DNA from 3 places in the Novosphingobium sp. fls2-241-R2A-195 genome. Region 1 is predicted to be linked to each of the others. Evidence: riboswitches for the same ligand, from Rfam matches in the RefSeq annotation. Region 1 holds a riboswitch; each other region holds the start of a gene.
What was found. A riboswitch is a leader RNA that binds a small molecule or an ion and turns the genes downstream of it on or off. The one in region 1 is predicted to bind cobalamin.

Region 1 (5,968 bases):
GCCTTCCTTGTCATCAGAACCGGCTGCGCACGCCGACGTAGACCGTCCGTCCCAGCGCGGAGTAACCCGCCGCCGTCTGGTAGTCCTTGTCGGTCAGGTTCTCGACGCGGCCTTGCAGCATCAGGTTCTCCTTGATCCGCACTTGCGCGCGAAAGTCGATCAGCCAGTAGTCGTCCAGCTTCGCGGTGCCGGTGGCGGCGTTGAAGGTCTCGCCCGAGTAGCGCGCCGCGACGCTGGCGCGAAGCCCTTGCGGCAGGTCGATGCCCGCTTCGGCATTGGCCATGTGGCGCGGTACGCGCTGCAGCTGGCGGCCATAAGTCGAGGCGCCTTCGGTGCGGTCCTCGGCGCGGGTCCAGCTGTAGTTGCCCTCGGCAAACAGCACGCCCAGCTTCGCAGACGCGGCGAGTTCCAGGCCGCTGGCCTTGGCCGTCTTGACGTTGGCGTAGTAGCCGAAGCGCGTGGTCGTGGTGCCGGGGATGTAGCAGGCGGTGGGGAGCGTGCCGCCTGAATCGCTAGCCGTCGGGCAGTAGGCGAAGTCGATCAGGTTGTCGGTGTCGCGCTGGAACCACGTGGCGGTGAGGCGCAGCGCCTCGCCGAAGTTCTGCTCGGCACCCACTTCCCAGCCCTTGGCCTTCTGCGGGGCGAGGTCGGCGGTGCCGTAGGCGCTGTACATCTGGTAGAGCGAGGGGGCCTTGAAACCCTCGTCATAGCTGGCGCGCAGCACCGTGGCGCCTTCGTTGGGGGTATAGGCCGCGCCCGCGCTCCACACGGTCTGCCCGCCGAAGCGCGACTGGTGATCGTAGCGCGCGCCGCCGTCGAGGGTGAGGCCCTTGACCGGGCTCACGCGCAGTTCGGCGTAGAGGCTGTCCATGTCCACCGCGTAGGGCGTCAGCGTATAGGGCGTGGCGGAGTTCGTCGGCGAGGCGGTGGTCATCCGCTGCTCCTCGCGCTCGGCGCCGAACACGGCCTGGATCGCGTCGCTGAAGGTGTAGGTGCCCTGGTACTCGTAGCGGCGCAGGCGGCCGTGCGCGTCGAAGGTGATCGCGCGGATCGAGCGGGTGGGGTCGAAGTTCTCCCGGTCGGTGACGTTCTGCAGCACCGCGACGCGGTTGACGAGCTTGCCGTCCAGCAGCGCGAAGTTGAGGCCGGCGTAACCCGACCATTCCTTCGTGGTGCCATAAGCGAGGGTGTCGCCCGAAGTGCCGTCGAAATCGTTCTTCCCGTCGGCCCAGTAGCCACGCAGGTCGAGGCTGACGCCGGGGGCGACGCGCACCGTGACGGTGCCGCTGGCGGCGCTGCGCTGGAAACCGTCGGCCTCGGTCCCGTTCGCGCGGGCGGAGATACCGTCGGTGGTGAAGCGCGAGGCGGAGAGGCGCCAGTCGATGAGGTCCGAGGTGCCGCCCACGCCCGCGCGGGCGGAGACGGTGTCATGGGTTCCCGCCTCAACGGCGAAGCTGCCTTCGAGCGGCTCGGTCGGGCGGCGGATGCGCACGTTGACGACACCGCCGGTCGCGTCGCTGCCCCACAGGATCGACTGCGGCCCGCGCAGGATCTCGATGCGGTCGACGTCGTCGAGCAGCAGGTTGGAGAAGCCGTAGCCGCCCGCCGTCGCCGAGGGATCGGACAAGCGCATGCCGTCGATCACCATCACGGTCTCGCCCGCATCGGCGCCGCGGATGCGCAGAGAAGTGGTGGTGCCGTATCCGCCGTTGCGCGACATCGAGACGCCGGGGGTACGCAGCAGGGCATCGGTCAGGGCGATGGGCTGCAGGGCGACGATCGCGGGCTCGCCCAGCACGGTCACGGTGGCGGAGACGCGCTCGATCGCGACGGGGGTGCGAAGCGCGCTGACGAGGATGTTGTCGGCCGCGCCTGGTGTACTCTCGGTGTCGCCAGGTGCCGTTGTGGTATCGTTGGGTGCCGCTGTGTCCGCAAGCGCCGGAGAGGCCGAAACGAGCAGCGTGATGGTGGCTGCGGTCGTGGCAAGGTACTGTTTCACTGGTATTCCTTCATGCAAACGGCGGTGCTCCGCCGGCTGGTGAAGGATCATGGGCAGTGGGCGCGGACAGACAGCGCGACACCTCCCGCAAGCCCCCTCAGGCCGCCGGAACGATGGCTGTCGTTGCGCGAGGAATGACTTCCCCCGTTCGTCCGGCACACCCTGTCCGGTCGAAGAACGACGGCGACGGGCAGGTCTCCTGGCTCACGGGTCTTCGCCCATTTCGGCCGCCTTCTCAGGGACTTGCATCCCCAATGGCATGTGGCCGAACGGCTCTCCGCTTACAGTTGCAGGGGCAGCCCGGGTATTTCACCCGCGTTCCCTTTCAATCCCCTCGCGGGGAACCTGTCGCGGCGCGGCAAGTATCGTGCGCCGGGCTGCCGCGCAAGAGGCCAATGCTTGCGCCAACCTGCGGGAAACCATAGGTGCGGAGGCGATGGACACTCCGCGCCAAGACGATGCCCCGGCCTGCCCGGCCTACCTGATAAGCGCTCCGTCCTCGGGTCAGGGCAAGACGCTGGTGACCGCGGCATTGGCCCGAAGGCACCTCAAAGCGGGCAGAAAAGTGCGCGTTTTCAAGGTTGGGCCGGACTTCCTCGACCCCATGGTGCTCGAAGTCGCGAGTGGCGCGCCGGTCCATCAACTCGACCTTTTCATGTGCGGAGAAGCGCAGTGTCGCGCCCTTCTCCACGAAGCGGCGCACGAGGCCGAGCTGATCCTCGTCGAAGGCGCGATGGGCCTGTTCGACGGCGATCCCAGCGCCGCCGACCTCGCCGGGCGCTTCGGCCTTCCGGTGCTTGCGGTGGTCGATGGATCGGCGATGGCGCAGACTTTCGGGGCGGTGGTCCACGGTCTTGCGACGTATCGGCCGGGGCTGGAGGTCCATGCGGTGATCGCCAACCGCGTCGGCAGCGCGCGGCACGCGGAATTGCTGGAGCAGGGCGTGCCTCCGTCGGTGAAGTGGCTCGGCACTTTCCCGCGCGAGGCCGGAGTGACGCTGCCCGAGCGGCACCTCGGGCTGGTGCAGGCAGCCGAGGTCGCGGATCTCGACGCGCGACTGGATCGGGCGGCGAGCCTGCTGCCTGATGCCGTGCTGGACCTGCCGCCGCCGGTGAGCTTCCCGGCGCCCGAGGTCCCGGAGGAAAGCCCCAATCTGGGGGGTCTGCGCATCGCCATCGCGCGGGACGAGGCTTTCGCCTTCATCTACCACGCCAACTTGCGATGGCTGGAACGGGCAGGCGCGCAGCTCGCCTTCTTCTCACCGCTTCATGACGCGCGATTGCCCGATTGCGAGGCGATCTGGCTCCCCGGAGGTTATCCGGAACTGCATCTGCAGACGCTTGCCGCCAATGCGCCGATGCTGGAAGCGATCCGGGCACATCATGCGGCGGACAGGCCGATTCTCGCCGAGTGCGGGGGCATGCTCTACGCCTGTGCATCGCTGACGGACGTAGAGGGGTATCGGGCCGATCTGCTCGGATTGCTGGAGGGGCACGCCGCGATGCAGCGGCGTTTCGCCGCCCTCGGCATGCAGCACATCGCGCTGCCGGGAGGGACCTTGCGCGGGCACACGTTTCATTATTCGCGGCTGGAAACCGGGCTCGTCCCGGAGGCTCGCGCCAGCACGCCGGACGGGCGGGACGGGGAAGCGCTCTATCGCGTCGGCTCGCTCACGGCGAGCTACATGCATGGCTACTTCCCGTCCGCTCCCGAAGCGGCGGCGCGGTTTTTCGTTCAGGCTTCGACCAGCGACTGACCTTCGGTGAGGATCGCGGCCTCCTTGCGCGGATCTTCGCTGGCCTCGACGATGCCGGGTTCGGGCACGCGGAAAACCTTGGCTGCGTCCGCCTTGTCGCCGAGGTTCTCGCTAGACGACAGGCTGATGAGCCATGGCGAGAGGAACAGGCCGACGATGATCGGCGAGAGCCAGATCGCCGTCGTCATGTCGAGGAACGCGGTCGCCGTCAGGCCCGCGCCGAGCAGCAGGTGCTCGCGCAAGTCGGGCAGCACCTCGCGCACGGTGATGCGGCGGGCATCGCGGGTCTGGGTGTTCCAGCCCGCCGAGATGCCCAGCAGCAGGCCGAGCAGTGCCTTGGTCTGGGTCACCATGGTGATTGGTGCGAGCAGCATGGCCAGTACCGTCTCCAGCAGGACCGAGCGGACGGCCGCGAAGCCGCCGCCGAAGCTGCGACGCCGCTCGCCGTCGGCCAGGACCCAGATCAACCCCATGATCTTCGGGCCGAACAGCAGCATCACTGTCAATGCCAGCACGCTTGGCGGGGCGAGGGTGACGAAGCCGCCATCGCCATGCGTCGCGACCTGGCCGATCATCGTCAGGATCAGCAGCAGCCAGCCCGGCGAGGTGAGGTAGGCCGAAGCCCCGATCAGCAGGTGCAGGCGGCTGGCCCAGTGCAGGCCCGAGGCGCCGAGCAGCTGCAGGTGCTGCAGGTTGCCCTGCATCCAGCGGCGGTCGCGGATCGCCATGTCGATGATCGTCGGCGGGAATTCCTCGTAGGAACCGCCGATCATGACCATGTGGACCGCCCAGCCGCGCCGACGCAGCAGGGCGGATTCAAGCATGTCGTGGCTGAGGATATGGCCGCCGAACGGCGCCTTGCCGGGAAGCTCCGGAAGGCCGCAGGCTTCGGCGAAGGCGCGGGTGCGCACGATCGCGTTATGGCCCCAGAAGTTGGCTTCCGAGCCCGACCACCACAGCAGTCCGGCGCTTGCGATGGGGCCGTAAGCCTCGCTCGCGAACTGCATCCAGCGTTGGAACAGGGTGCGCGCGTTGGTGATCATCGGCACCGTCTGGAGCAGGCCGATCGAGGGACGCTCCTCCATGATCGAGGCCATGCCCACGATCGTCTCGCCGCTCATCATCGAATCGGCGTCGAGCACCAGCATGTTCTCGTAGGCGCCGCCGAAGCGCTTGACCCATTCGGCGATGTTGCCGGGCTTGCGGGCGATGTTCTTCTCGCGGCGGCGGTAATAGATCTTGATCGGCGCGTGGTCGGCCAGTTCGTGCCAGGCGGCTTCCTCGCGCTTGCCGTGGAAGGGGTTGGAATCGCTGAGGACGAAGAAGTCGATCCACGGCGCGCCGCCGGCTTCGGCGATCGAGTAGGCCATGGCACGCACGCGGGCGAAGACTTCCTCGACGCCCTCGTTGTAGACCGGCATCAGCACGGCGGTCTTGTGGCGCAGGCTGGAGGCCGGGCTTGGCAGCGCGGTGAAGCCGGGATGCTCGCCGGTGATGAGCTTGAGGAAGCCCATCGTCGCGGTAACGAAGCCGAACGAGATCCAGCAGAACAGCGGCACGAAGAACACCAGCAGCAGCGCTTCGACCCAGTCGAGCCCGTCGCGCGAGAGTTCCATGCGCACCGTGCTCGATGCGGCGAGGCCGATGGCGGCAGTGAGCGCGAGCAGCAGCAGGCGCTTGACCAGCATCCCGTGCGGCGCGGTCTTCACCTCGCGCGCGCCGGGCGGATTGCCCCACAGGTTCTGGATCGGCATCGCCATGGGCGATTCGGCCGGAAGCATCGGCGAATGGTTCATCGGCGTCGCACTCACGATTCTAGAGCCTTGATAACGGTCTCACTGAGCGCGGAGTTGCCGCGCTTGAGAAAAAGTCGGAACTGGGGCTGGGTCAGGGCGGCGGATCGCACGTCGATCATCGCTCGCCAGCGCCCGTCAGACCGCGCCACCGGATAGGCGACGGCGGAGACCACCGCAGCCTTGGGCAAGTCGGTATCGGGCGTGACGCCGCTGGTCCGGTCGAGGCCCGCCAGCGCGGGACCGGAGAAATCGAACACGAACTTGCGCACGCCTTCCAGCGGCGGCGAACCCGGACTGCCGCCGGGGCCTTCGAACACATCGACGCAGCGTGAGCCGCCATCGATGGTCGGGTCCTTGGACGTCCAGGTCAGCCGATAGGCGAAATCGCGGCGCTGCCCGGCCTTGGCGGGACGGTCG
Region 2 (5,968 bases), on a different contig from region 1:
GGCGTTCGACGGTGCCGATGGCGAAGCCGTCGTCATCGACGAGCGGAAGTCCGTGGACAAGTTCTTCGCGGGACACATTGCGCACGGTGACCGCGTTCTCGTCAAGCAGGGCGCGCTTGCCCGCCTTGCTGTCGGCGGAGACGGGGGCCGACGTCTGGGCGAGCGCCGGCGGGGCGGTGATTGCAGGAGCGAGCGCAAGCGCGCTCAGCAGCAGCATGGTACGGGGCAAGACCGTTTCTCCGGACAGAATTCTCAGGAGAAATGCGCATGAAGCACGCCGGTTGCCAAGAGCTACCCGCTGCGGGAGGCCGGAAACATCCGGCAGAATACGAGAAATGAGCCCCAGTCCGGCGGAAATGGAGGAAAAATTGCCCCCATTCCCGATCCGATACGACTTACTCCGCCGCCACTTCGCCGAACAGGCCGGGCTCGGAACCGTCGTCCACCAGCGGCTCGTCGTTCGCGCGCACCTTCTTGCGCGAGTCGAAGTTGGCCCACACGGTGTTCCAGTCGCCGCGCGTCGCGCCCTTCGAATATTCCGTGGAGCGCGTCTCGAAGAAGTTGGCGTGCTCGACGCCGTTGAGCAGCGGCTGCAGCCAGGGCAGCGGATGGTCCTCGATCAGGTAGATCGGCTTCATGCCCAGCTGGCCGAGGCGCCAATCGGCGATATAGCGGATGTACTTCTTGATATCCTTGGGCGTCATGCCCGGCACCGGACCCAGCTCGAAGGCGAGGTCGATGAAGTTGTCCTCGAGACGGATCGTGGTCTGGCACTGGTCGGCGATATCGTCCTTCACCGCCTTGGTGAGGCAGCCACGCTCTTCGCAGAAGGCGTGGAACAGCTTGATGATGCCTTCGCAGTGCAGCGATTCGTCGCGCACCGACCACGAGACGATCTGGCCCATGCCCTTCATCTTGTTGAAACGCGGGAAGTTCATCAGCATCGCGAAGCTGGCGAACAGCTGCACGCCCTCGGTGAAGCCGCCGAACATCGCCAGGGTGCGGGCGATGTCCTCGTCGTTGTCGACGCCGAACTTCTGCAGGTAGTCGTGCTTGTCCTTGAGTTCCGAATACTCAAGGAACGCGCCGTACTCGCTCTCGGGCATGCCGATGGTGTCGAGCAGGTGCGAATAGGCGGCGATGTGCACCGTCTCCATGTTGGAGAAGGCGGTGAGCATCATCTTGATCTCGGTCGGCTTGAAGACGCGCGCGTACTTCTCGTGGTAGCAGTCCTGCACTTCCACGTCGGCCTGCGTGAAGAAGCGGAAGATCTGGGTGAGCAGGTTGCGTTCATGCTCCGAGATGTTCTGCACCCAGTCGCGGCAGTCCTCGCCCAGAGGCACTTCCTCGGGCAGCCAGTGGACCTGCTGCTGGATCTTCCAGTAGTCGTAAGCCCAGGGATATTCGAAGGGCTTGTAGGTCTTGCGGGCTTCGAGAAGGGACATGGGCGGCTCCGGTGGATCGTCTGAAATTGCGTTCACCCACAACGCTTTCACGCTTGGGCGGAAAGGCCAGAGATAGGCAAGATCGCGCGCAAATCGAGTGCGTGAATCATCTTCCCACAGGAATATGTGGGGGCAAGGAAAAAGTGCAGCCCCAAGGGGTTGTGGGTGCGATTAATTTCGCCGCCCTCGTCCGAATCCCCGGATTGTGCCGGTCAGAGGACTTCGGCGACGCCTTTCAGGCTCTCTCCCAGCTTGTCGATCGCCTGCGCTTTCAGCTGGTGCACACGCGGGATCGAAACTTGCAAGACCTCGGCGATCTCAGCTAGGTTCAGTTCCTCGACGAAGTAGAGCTGCACGATCAGCTTGAGCCGATCCGGCGGGTCGGTGATCGCCGCGATGACCGCGCCGCGCATCTCGACATCGACCAGCATCGCGAAGCTGTCAGGCGTTTCCGTGGCGCAGGTCATCGACTGATCGGAATAGACCTTGTCAATCGGCTCGAAGCGCATCGGGCGGGCGGCGTCCTGCAGCGAAACCAATTCGCACTCGCCAATGCCCATCGCCTGTGCCAGTTCGTCGGGCCTCGGATCGCGGCCGAGCCAGCCCCGGAGCTGCGTCTCTTTGTCGGCCAGCATGCGGCGTCGCTCGGACGTCCCGCGCGTGCCCGGCGCGGCGCACGAGGTCCAACATCGCCCCCCTCACCCGCATCTTGGCGTAGGCGGCGAAGCCGTCCTCGGTCTGAAGGTCGTGCATCTGCACGCATTCGGTGAGGGCCGCCAGGCCCAACTGCGCTAGATCCTCTCCGGGCGGCCCGATGCCGTGGACGTACCAGGCTTACCGCTTAACCATCGGCAGGAGGCGGCGAACCCGGTCGGCCACGTTGCCCTCGTTAGCGCTGCGGGCGGAAAAGGACATCTGGTCGATATTCATGCGACCCAACTTTCTTCGGAGGCGCTTTCTTCAACGGGGGCGGAAAGGCCCATCGCATCATGGGGCCGGCCGGCGCAGCCGATCTCGTCGATCACTTCGATCGGCTGCGCCGCAGGCATTCGGAGATCGAGGGGACCAGGCACAGCAGCGCGGCGAGCGCGCGAAGTGCTGGGCTCCACCACTAGTGCCAGCGGCAGGGAATGCACGACGGCATCGCCGAAGACCGCTTCCACCGCATCGAGGGCGCGGCCGACCACGAAGCGCTAATCCCCACCGACCCGCATGACCCGAGGAACCGGCGGATTTCGGTGTCGGTGATGGATTGAGGAGGTGCGACTGACTGCTGGGGCTTCGACAAGCTCAGGGTGAGCGGCAGTAGCGCAAACCTCCAAACCCGCTCAGGCTGAGCTTGTCGAAGCCCCGAGCCCAAACGCATCCATTGCCACCGCGATGCCCCTCCCCTTGCTTCGCCTCCCGCATCACCACACCCTCCCCGCAAAAGGGAGAGCCTCATGCAATTCACCGGCCCCGCCGAGGACCGCGCCGCCATCCGCGAACTGATGGAGACGTACGCCGACGCCGCATCGCGGATCGACAAGGCGCAGTGGCTCGATTGCTGGGCGCCCGATGCCGAGTGGATCACCAGCCACGCCGAAGTCCGGGGCCACGAGGCCCTCTCCCGCACCTGGGACGATCTGTTCGCCACGATGGAGGCGATGGTCTTTTTCGCCATGCCCGGCGCGATCCAGGTTTCGGGCGACACTGCCAAGGGCCGCTGCCACGTGCGCGAAATCGCCCGGATCGAAGGCAAGGTGATGAAATTCGCCGCCCGCTACGACGACGAACTCGTCCGCCACGGCGGGCGCTGGCGCTTCGCCCGGCGCATTTACGCCATGAACATCGCCGAATAGCGCGCGCCTCTTGCGGCGGGACGGCCGCGCGATTAGGAAAGCCGCGTCGAAGCGCTCATCCCGAGCCTTTCGACAAAGATCGCGCCGGTGCCCCGCAAGGGGCTTAAAAGGGAACGCGGTGAGGATGTTCTCATCCAAATCCGGGGCTGTCCCTGCAACTGTAAGTGGCGAGCACGATGCATAGGCCGGTGCCCCGAAGGTGGACACCGGCAGCCACTGGGCCGGACGCTGCGACATGCGAGGCCACGGGAAGGCCATGCATCAAGCGATGACCCGCGAGCCAGGAGACCTGCCTGCGTCCGGTCGCTCTTGCCTTGGTCCAGGGGATGGCCGCGGCACGGAACTGTCCGTCTGAGCGACGCAACGTGCGGCGGGGGCCGCATCGGCGCGAGGTACGCCGGGCGCTGCCGCGTCCGTCCGGGGCCTCCCGTGCCGACCGCGCCGACGGCGCGGCAGTCCCCCGTCAGGTCGCCGACGCGAAGACGGATCATGACGCCGATGTCGCCTGCGAAAACCCCTCTAAAGAGCCGGATAACTGTGCTCTTTTCCATACTTGCCGCCGCCAACCTCCTCGTTTGGGGCTGGGCCTTCAGCCTGTTCCACGCCAGCCCGGTGATGCTGGGCACCGCCCTCCTCGCCTGGAGCCTCGGCCTGCGCCACGCCGTCGACGCCGACCACATCGCCGCCATCGACAACGTCACTCGCAAGCTGATGCAGGAGGGCCAGCGCCCGATCACCGTGGGCCTGTGGTTCGCGCTCGGCCATTCCGCCATTGTCCTGATCGCCGCGACTACCATCGCGCTGGCAGCAGGCACTCTCGATGATTTCGAGGCGTTCGGCCGCTCGGGCGGGGTGATCGCCACGATCATTTCGGCGACCTTCCTGTTCCTGATCGCGATCATGAACCTCGCGATCCTGCGCGGGGTCTGGCAGCGCTTCGTCGAAGTACGGCGCGGCGGGACCTATGCCGAGGAAGACCTTGACATGCTGCTCGCCGGGCGCGGGCTGATCGCGCGAATCCTGCGCCCCGTGTTCCGGCTGGTGCGCCATGCCTGGCACATGGCGCCGCTCGGTTTCCTGTTCGGCCTCGGTTTCGACACCGCCACCGAAGTCGCCATCCTCGGTCTGTCCGGCGCCCATGCGGCAGACGGGATTTCGTTGGGCTCGGTACTTGTATTCCCGGCGCTGTTCGCAGTTGGCATGGCGCTGGTCGATACCGCCGACGGCGTCATCATGCTGGGGGCCTACGAGTGGGCCTTCGTCAAGCCGATCCGCAAGCTCTACTACAACATCGTCATCACGGCCATCTCCGCCATGGTGGCGCTGGTGATCGGCTCGATCCAGACCGCCGCGCTGCTGTCGGAGAAATTCGGGCTGGAGGGCGGCGTATGGTCCGGGGCGGCCTCGCTTTCGGAGCAGTTCAACACGCTGGGATTCCTGATCATCGGCCTGTTCGTGATGTGCTGGTTACTGAGCTGGGCCGTGTTCCGTTGGGGCGGGCTGGACACGGTAGAGATGCGGGCAACGGCCAACCCACCCCGCTGCGACTAGGTCGCAAACGACCAACCCTCGTTCCCTTCCGCAAGCGGGAGGGAACGAGAGTGGATCTTTTTCAACGCAAGAAAGCTCGGACCATGAGGAACCACGGCCTTTTCGAATCTTCCGGGACAGGAAGGCTCTACATAACATTGCGTTATTAGTGCAGCAGCGAGAGGACGCTCTGCTGGCTCTGGTTGGCCCGTGCGAGCATCGCGGTGTGGCCCTTCGGTCGTCAATGCCTATGTCACCACCAAAGTGGACGGCGCACCCGTCGTCATCCCCTCCCGGCCGGGCTTCTGACGGGACAGTTCGGGGAAACCTGTCAGCCCGGCTGCCGGTTCAGGCTGTCAGTGAAGGCGGATGGAAGTCGAGGCCAACTGGACATCAGCGGCATGCGGCGCGCGCTCGCCCTTCGCCAGCACCGCAGCGACGTGCCCGGCCAGCATCGCCAGCGCAAGCGTCGAGCCCTCAGCAATGGCCTCCTCGGAGCCGCCCGGCGGCACCACGGTCGCAAGGCAGGTGTCGTGACTGCCGCGCGACAGCATGAAGGGCATGTCCGGGCCGATGATCTCAAGCACGGCGCTCATCGCCGCGCCGCATTCGAGCATCGCATCGATACGCACACGGTCGAGCGGTATGGCACCGTCGATGCCGACGCCGTCCAACAAGGCCAGCGCTTCGCGAATACGGTCGATCTCCTCGCACGCGGCACTGCCCGCGCAATCGTGGAGGAAGTCACGCAGACGCCTCGCATAAGCGCGATCGCCGCCGACATTGTTCGAAGTACTTGCCATTGCCTTATCGTTTTCTTTCGCGTCCGAAGGGTGCGCCACAGTCACCAGACGTGGCCCGGCGTCAATACGCAGTTCCATATAGCCCGGATTCGCTGTCCCACCTTGTTACATCTTATAGAGGCTAGGTGAAACACCCGTGTATTCAGGGCTGCGCAGACTCCTTGCGGAAATCCCCTTAGGGAAACCGCCTCTAGAGCCGCGCTATCGCGTCAAGTCTATCAGCCACCCAGTCCGGCTCGGTAAGCATCAGGTCATGTCCAGTCTCTATATCCCAGATCCTGCCGTGAGATCTCTCGGTCAGTAACTTCATGTCACGCCCCGATATTGTCGAGGTGCAGACGATATGGCT
Region 3 (5,968 bases), on a different contig from region 1:
TGCCGACGACCTTGTTGTGCGGCAGGCCCGAGAATTCGCGCAGCGCCCAGACCATCGCGTCGAGCGGGTTGGTGATGCAGATCACGAAAGCGTCGGGTGCGTTGGCGGCGATGCCTTCGCCGACCGACTTCATCACCTTGAGGTTGATGCCGAGCAGGTCGTCGCGGCTCATGCCGGGCTTGCGGGCGACACCGGCGGTGACGATGATGACGTCGGCGCCGGCAATGTCGGCATAGTCGTTGGTGCCGGTGATCTTGGCGTCGAAGCCTTCGACCGGACCACACTGCGAGAGATCGAGAGCCTTGCCCTGCGGGAGACCTTCAGCGACGTCGAACAGGACGATGTCGCCCAGTTCCTTCTGCGCCGCGAGGTGCGCCAGCGTACCGCCGATGTTGCCGGCGCCGATAAGGGCAATCTTCTTACGAGCCATGATCCGTTCGTGTCCTTCCCGAGGGCGGGATTTCTCGGACTTCAAGGCGGCCTGCGCTAATCCCGCAAATGGCAGGTGCCGGTGTTTGCGAGGGCGGCCCTACGCCCCTTGGAAGACCATTGCAACCGGCAAAGGGGTCTTTGCATCAGCTTTTATCTGATAATAGTTCGCAATTGCAATAAAGGGGGTGAAATGGCGGAAATCGCCTGTTTGTTCACCTGTCGGCAATGTTGCGAAAGGGTTTAGCGGCGCTGGGGATGGTATCGAACGGGGATATGGCGAGCGCAAGTCGCTTTGGGTGCGACTCGTCGAAACTCTCATCCTCCCTGTCGCGAAGCGATGGGGAGGGGGACCGCCGACGTAGTCGGTGGTGGAGGGGGATTGCAACCCACCCCTCCGTCAGTCGCTTCGCGACTGCCACCTCCCCATCGCTTCGCGACAGGGAGGATTAAGCGTTCAACTCGCGAGGCGCTTTGCCAGAGCGGCGGCCATGCGGCGGTCGAGGTGGCGGCAGATGCCGAGCCAGCGGGCGCGCGCGCTCGTGTCGCCGCGATCGTGGGCGGCTTCGGCCTCTATGCGGGCCTGCTCGGCGGCGGCGAGGCCGTGCCGGGCGAAATGCATGAGGGCCTCGGCGATACCTGCGTCGATGGCGGTCGCCTTGGCAACGGTGCGCAGGGATGGGCGCGTTCCCGCATTGTCGTTGACCGCGCCCAGCGGCGCGCCGGTGCAGAGCACTCCGGCAATGGCCGGCATCGTCCCGTTCATGGCGGCGGCGAAGCGGATGGTCATGGGCGGATAGTCTCTCTTCTTGGTGGGTGTCGACGGATCAACCCTCTACCCCGGCAGCGATGAACCCATCATGCAGGGACGTGGTTTCTCAAGTCTTGACGATACCACCTAGGGACATTCCCCGGGTGCCTCCGTTGCAATCGATTATCTTCAATTTGCGGGCTGGGTGATCCAGCGGCCGGAGTTTGCGTACTCGGCCTTGATGCCCTGCGAACCCGGCAGATTCCGGGCGGTATAGAGCGAATCCCCGCCGCGCTGCTGCACTTCGCTGGAATAGGCGGGGCTGGGCTGGATGGGCGTGGTCGGGCTGGTTGCCTGCGCGACCGGCTCCGCCTTCGCGGGCTGGGCCGTGCCGAATGCGCGCTGGACGGCGAGCGGGTCGAGCGCCGCTGCTGCAGCGGCGGCATCGGCGCTGTCGTCATGGCGGTGCGGAGCGGCCATCGGCTCGCCGCCGAGGTAGGCGAAACGGAACGTCGCCGCGCTGCCCGCCGCGCCGCGCAGCGCGTAGAAGCGGTGCGCGCCGATGGTGGAAAGGTATTGCAGGCTCGGCGCCCAGTAGGGGTGCACCTGGACAGTATGATAATGCGTGGCGAGGCCGATCGGCGTGTAGACGTAGCCTGCCAGCGCCTGGCGCGCGACGTTTTCGGCGCGGTCCCAGAACATGCGCTGCGGGCGGCGGGCGAGCGAGCCGTCGCAGGTGAACGAGAACTGGCAGCCGGTCGAACGTTCCGACCCCTCGTAGACGACGCCGCAGACGGTCTTGGGATAAGCCGGGTGGGCCATGCGGTTGAGCACGACCTGCGCCACCGCGCGCTGGCCCGCGTCGGGCTCGCTCGCGGCTTCGTAGTAGATCGCGGCGGTCATGCACTGCAGCGCGCGGGTGCGGTCGACGCCGGAGTTGTCGATGTAGATCGGCCGCGCGGTAGCCAGCGGGCCCGAGACGCTGTCGTCGGCGTCGGAGCGGATGCCTTCGCCGACCTGAAGCGGGGCCTTCTCGGCTTCGAGGTAATAGAAGGCCGAGCCGGGGAAGCTGGCGCCCGCCTGCTCGAACGGCATGGGCAGTGCTTCGGCGCCTTGCGGGGCGGCGTCGGCGATGGCGAAGCTGTCCCAGCCTTCCGGCGCGGCGAAGGCGGGAAGGGCGACGGCGGCGAGCGCGGTCACTGCAAAGGTCCAGCGGCGGCGCAGGACGACCGGGCGGTGCCCGACACCGCGGGCGCGGCGCGGGTAGCGGCCGACGAAATCGCGCGGGCGTTCGAACGGAGCGCCTTGCGAATCCATCACCGGCGCCGGGGCGGCGTCTGGTCCGGGAATGGAAGGGGCAGGGCTCACTCGGTTCCTTTCGGCCGCAATTCGGCAGCACCGGCCTAGCCTGTGTCCGGTGCGCGCGCATCCGGGCATTCCGGGCCGTCCCGTTGCGGTACAGCCACGCTCTGTACGCATAAGGGCTTAAGATTTGGCTGCGCCCTGTCGTCCCGGACTTGATCCGGGACCGCTGGCCGTGAACGGCTGTCCTTGCGGCGTGGCGCCTTGCCCATGGCTCGAGCCTAAAGACCGCCACCGGCCCCGGATCAAGTCCGGGACGACGAACGCTTGCCAACCCCTGTATGCCGCACTATCCGCGCGGTTACGTCATGGGTTGCCCGCAAGGGCCTAAGAGGGAAGCCGGGTGCGAATACCGGCGCTGCCCCCGCAACTGTGACCGGGGAGGCCGCCTCCACCATGCCACTGGCCCGTATGAGGGCCGGGAAGGCGGATGGCGCGACTGACGATCCGGGAGCCAGGAGACCTGCCCGAGACGGTCGTTCCGCAGCCGGACGGGGTTCTTCCGGATGCAGCGAGTGTGACGCGCGATGAGGAAGGCGCGCATGCCTCCGCCGTGAACGGCACAAGCACGTTCAAAGGTTCGGAGGACATATGAAGTATCTGTTTCTGCTCGGCACCGCGCTTGCGGTGAGTACGCCTGCGCTGGCACAGGACGCGGTTGCGATCGGCGAGCAAATGGCGGCGGGCGACCGTGCGATGGCGCGCACCGACATCACCGTCACCGCGACCCGTGAGCCGACCCCGATCACACAGGTCGGCCAGTCCGTCAGCGTCGTCACCCGCGACCAGATCGAGCGCACGCAGGCGACCACCGCCACTGACGTGCTTGCCCGCATCCCCGGCATCTCGACCGTGCAGTCGGGCGGTTTCGGCCAGCCCGCGAGCGTTTTCGTGCGCGGTGCCGAGAACGCGCAGTCGCTGGTGCTGATCGACGGTGTGCGCATCAACGATCCCGGCGACGTCGGCGGCGGCTTCGACTTCGGCGCGCTGCCGATCGGCCAGTTCGACCGCGTCGAGGTCGTGCGCGGGTCCTCGGGCGTGCTGTGGGGCAGCCGCGCGGTGGGCGGCGTCATCAACTTCATCACCGCCCGCCCGACCGAACAGTGGACCGCGCGCGGCCAGGCCGAATATGGCTGGCGCGACCGCAAACAGGCGAGTGTCTCGGCGGCGGGTCTCGTCGGCCCGGTCGGGCTGACGCTGGGCGGAAACTGGCTCAAGGGCGACGGCTTCTCGGCCTTCAACGAGCGCCGCGGCGCCACCGAGAAGGACGGCTTCGAGAGCAAGAGCGCCAATGCCCGCGCCTCGATCGAGTTCGCGCCCGGCCTCTCGGCCGATGCGGGCGGGTTCTATACCAAGGCGAACTACGACTACGACAACACCGGCGCCGATGCCCTCAACGTCGGGATGAAGCGCGATACGCTGGGCTATGCGAACCTGCGCTATGCGGGCCTCGACGGGCGGCTGAACGCGCGCGTCGGCTATGGCATCAACGACACGCGCCGCATCTCCGACGACGCGGTGTTCGGCCCCTACACCACCAACGGCCGCACCGAGCGCTTCGAGGGCCAGGTCAGCTTCGCGCCCATCGAGCAGGCCAGCGTACTGGTCGGCGGCGAGACCGAGAAGCAGAAGTTCGACGACAATTACGGCTCGAAGGATTCGACCACCATCGACAGCCTGTTCGGCAACCTGACGCTGCGTCCGTTCGCCGGCCTGACGTTGAACGGCGGCCTGCGCTACGACGACAACTCGGACTTCGGCGACCGCACGACCTTCGCTGCCAACGGCGCCTGGGTGATCGGCGGCGGCGACAGCGCCCCGGTCCTGCGGGCCAGCTACGGCGAGGGTTTCAAGGCGCCCTCGCTCTACCAGCTCTACACCAACGCGGGCTTCCGCGCGCTCGATCCCGAGACGTCGAAGAGCTGGGATGTCGGCATCGAGCAGCCTTTCGCCGAAGGGACCGGTCGCTTCACGCTGACCTACTTCGATCGCAAGACGAAGAACCTGATCGACTACGACCTTGCGAACTTCAATTACTACAACGTCGGCCGCTCGCGGGCGCAGGGTGTGGAACTGGGGATGCAGGTGACCGACTGGCAGGGCTTCGACGTGAACCTCGCCTATACCTACCTCGACGCCGTCAACGAGGACACCGGCGCGCAGCTGGCGCGTCGTCCCAAGAGCAATCTCTACGCCAGCATCGACAAGGCGTGGGCGGTCGGTCTGAAGCTGGGCGCGGACCTGCGGGTCGGCGGCGGGCGCTACGACGATACCGCGAACACGCAGTACGTTGGTGGCAACGTAGTCGTGGGCCTGCGCGGCGCCTTCGCGGTGACGCACAATGTCGAGGTCTATGGCCGCGTCGAGAACCTGTTCGACGAGCATTACGAAGTGGTGCGCACGTACGGCACGCCCGGCCGCTCGGCCTATGCCGGCATCCGCGTGAAGATGTGAGCCAAGGGGCGGTTCCCGGCAGGCGTCGTCCCGGACTTGTTCCGGGACCGCTGGCCGTGGACCGCCCTCCTTGCAATGGTTCCCTGACCCCTCGTCATTGCGAGCGCAGCGAAGCAATCCAGGGAGGTTTGCGCGGCCCTGGATTGCTTCGCTGCGCTCGCAATGACGGCGGAGGGGGAGCGCAAGCGGGCTTCGGGTGGCTTGTCGTTACCGCGCTGCTCCTGACGCTCGCCGCCTGCCAGCCGTGGTCGGACCCGCCGGTCGAGGGATCGGTGCGGCCGCGCATCGTTTCGCTCAACCCCTGCACCGACGCGGTGCTGGCGGAGGTGACGTCGCCGGGGCAGCTGCTGGCGATCTCCCACTATAGCCACGATCCCTCGGCCAGTTCGATGGATCTCGCCCGCGCCGCGCAGTTCGCCGAAGTGTCGGATGCGGTGGAGGATGTCGTCGCGCTCGAACCTGACGTGGTGGTGGCGAGCAGCTACACGCCGCCGGCCACCGCGCAGGCCCTGCGCGACATGGGGCTGGAGGTCGTGCTCGAGCCGCTTCCCGCCGACCTTCCCGAAGCGCTCGCGCAAGTGCGGCGGCTGGCGAAGCTGGCGGGCAATCGTTCGGAAGGGGAGGAACTGGCCGGGCGGATGGAGGCCGCCGTCGCCCGTGCCAAGCCGCCGACCGGCGTGCGGCCGGTGCAGGCGCTGCTGTGGGAATCCGGGGGCATCGTCGCGGGTGACCACACGCTGATCGCCGATCTCATGCGCCGCGCCGGGTTTGCCAATGCCGCTGCCGCGCGCGGGCTTGCTCAGGCCGATTACCTGCCGCTGGAACGCGTGGTGGCCGATCCGCCGCGCGTGGTCTTCACCGTGGGTTCGCCCGCCGGGGAGGAGGACCGGATGCTGCGTCATCCCGCTCTCGCCAAAGTCCGTGGCATGATCCGCGCGCCGCTCGACCGTTCGCTGATCTGGTGCGGCGGGC

Region 2: linked by a shared signal. The riboswitch ahead of QRN25_RS20150 (HoxN/HupN/NixA family nickel/cobalt transporter) and the one ahead of QRN25_RS10810 (TonB-dependent receptor plug domain-containing protein) in region 1 are both predicted to bind cobalamin.
Region 3: linked by a shared signal. The riboswitch ahead of QRN25_RS01835 (TonB-dependent receptor domain-containing protein) and the one ahead of QRN25_RS10810 (TonB-dependent receptor plug domain-containing protein) in region 1 are both predicted to bind cobalamin.

Annotation. Positions count from the first base shown of each region.
Region 1 is NZ_JARVRY010000013.1:3,947-9,914, reverse strand. Features, by position in the region: gene QRN25_RS10810 (TonB-dependent receptor plug domain-containing protein) at 14-1,999, opposite strand; cobalamin riboswitch at 2,172-2,363, opposite strand; gene QRN25_RS10805 (cobyrinic acid a,c-diamide synthase CobB) at 2,367-3,755, shown strand; gene mdoH (glucans biosynthesis glucosyltransferase MdoH) at 3,734-5,551, opposite strand; gene QRN25_RS10795 (OpgD/OpgG family glucan biosynthesis protein) at 5,563-5,968, opposite strand, start outside.
Region 2 is NZ_JARVRY010000027.1:63,357-69,324, reverse strand. Features, by position in the region: gene QRN25_RS20175 (hypothetical protein) at 1-229, opposite strand, end outside; gene QRN25_RS20170 (ribonucleotide-diphosphate reductase subunit beta) at 396-1,445, opposite strand; gene QRN25_RS20165 (sigma-70 family RNA polymerase sigma factor) at 1,658-2,080, opposite strand; gene QRN25_RS20160 (hypothetical protein) at 2,372-2,632, opposite strand; gene QRN25_RS20155 (nuclear transport factor 2 family protein) at 2,888-3,286, shown strand; cobalamin riboswitch at 3,355-3,597, shown strand; gene QRN25_RS20150 (HoxN/HupN/NixA family nickel/cobalt transporter) at 3,785-4,837, shown strand; gene QRN25_RS20145 (hypothetical protein) at 5,173-5,619, opposite strand; gene QRN25_RS20140 (alpha/beta fold hydrolase) at 5,810-5,968, opposite strand, start outside.
Region 3 is NZ_JARVRY010000002.1:221,718-227,685, reverse strand. Features, by position in the region: gene mdh (malate dehydrogenase) at 1-430, opposite strand, end outside; gene QRN25_RS01845 (hypothetical protein) at 887-1,219, opposite strand; gene QRN25_RS01840 (cell wall hydrolase) at 1,370-2,548, opposite strand; cobalamin riboswitch at 2,836-3,027, shown strand; gene QRN25_RS01835 (TonB-dependent receptor domain-containing protein) at 3,134-4,996, shown strand; gene QRN25_RS01830 (ABC transporter substrate-binding protein) at 5,140-5,968, shown strand, end outside.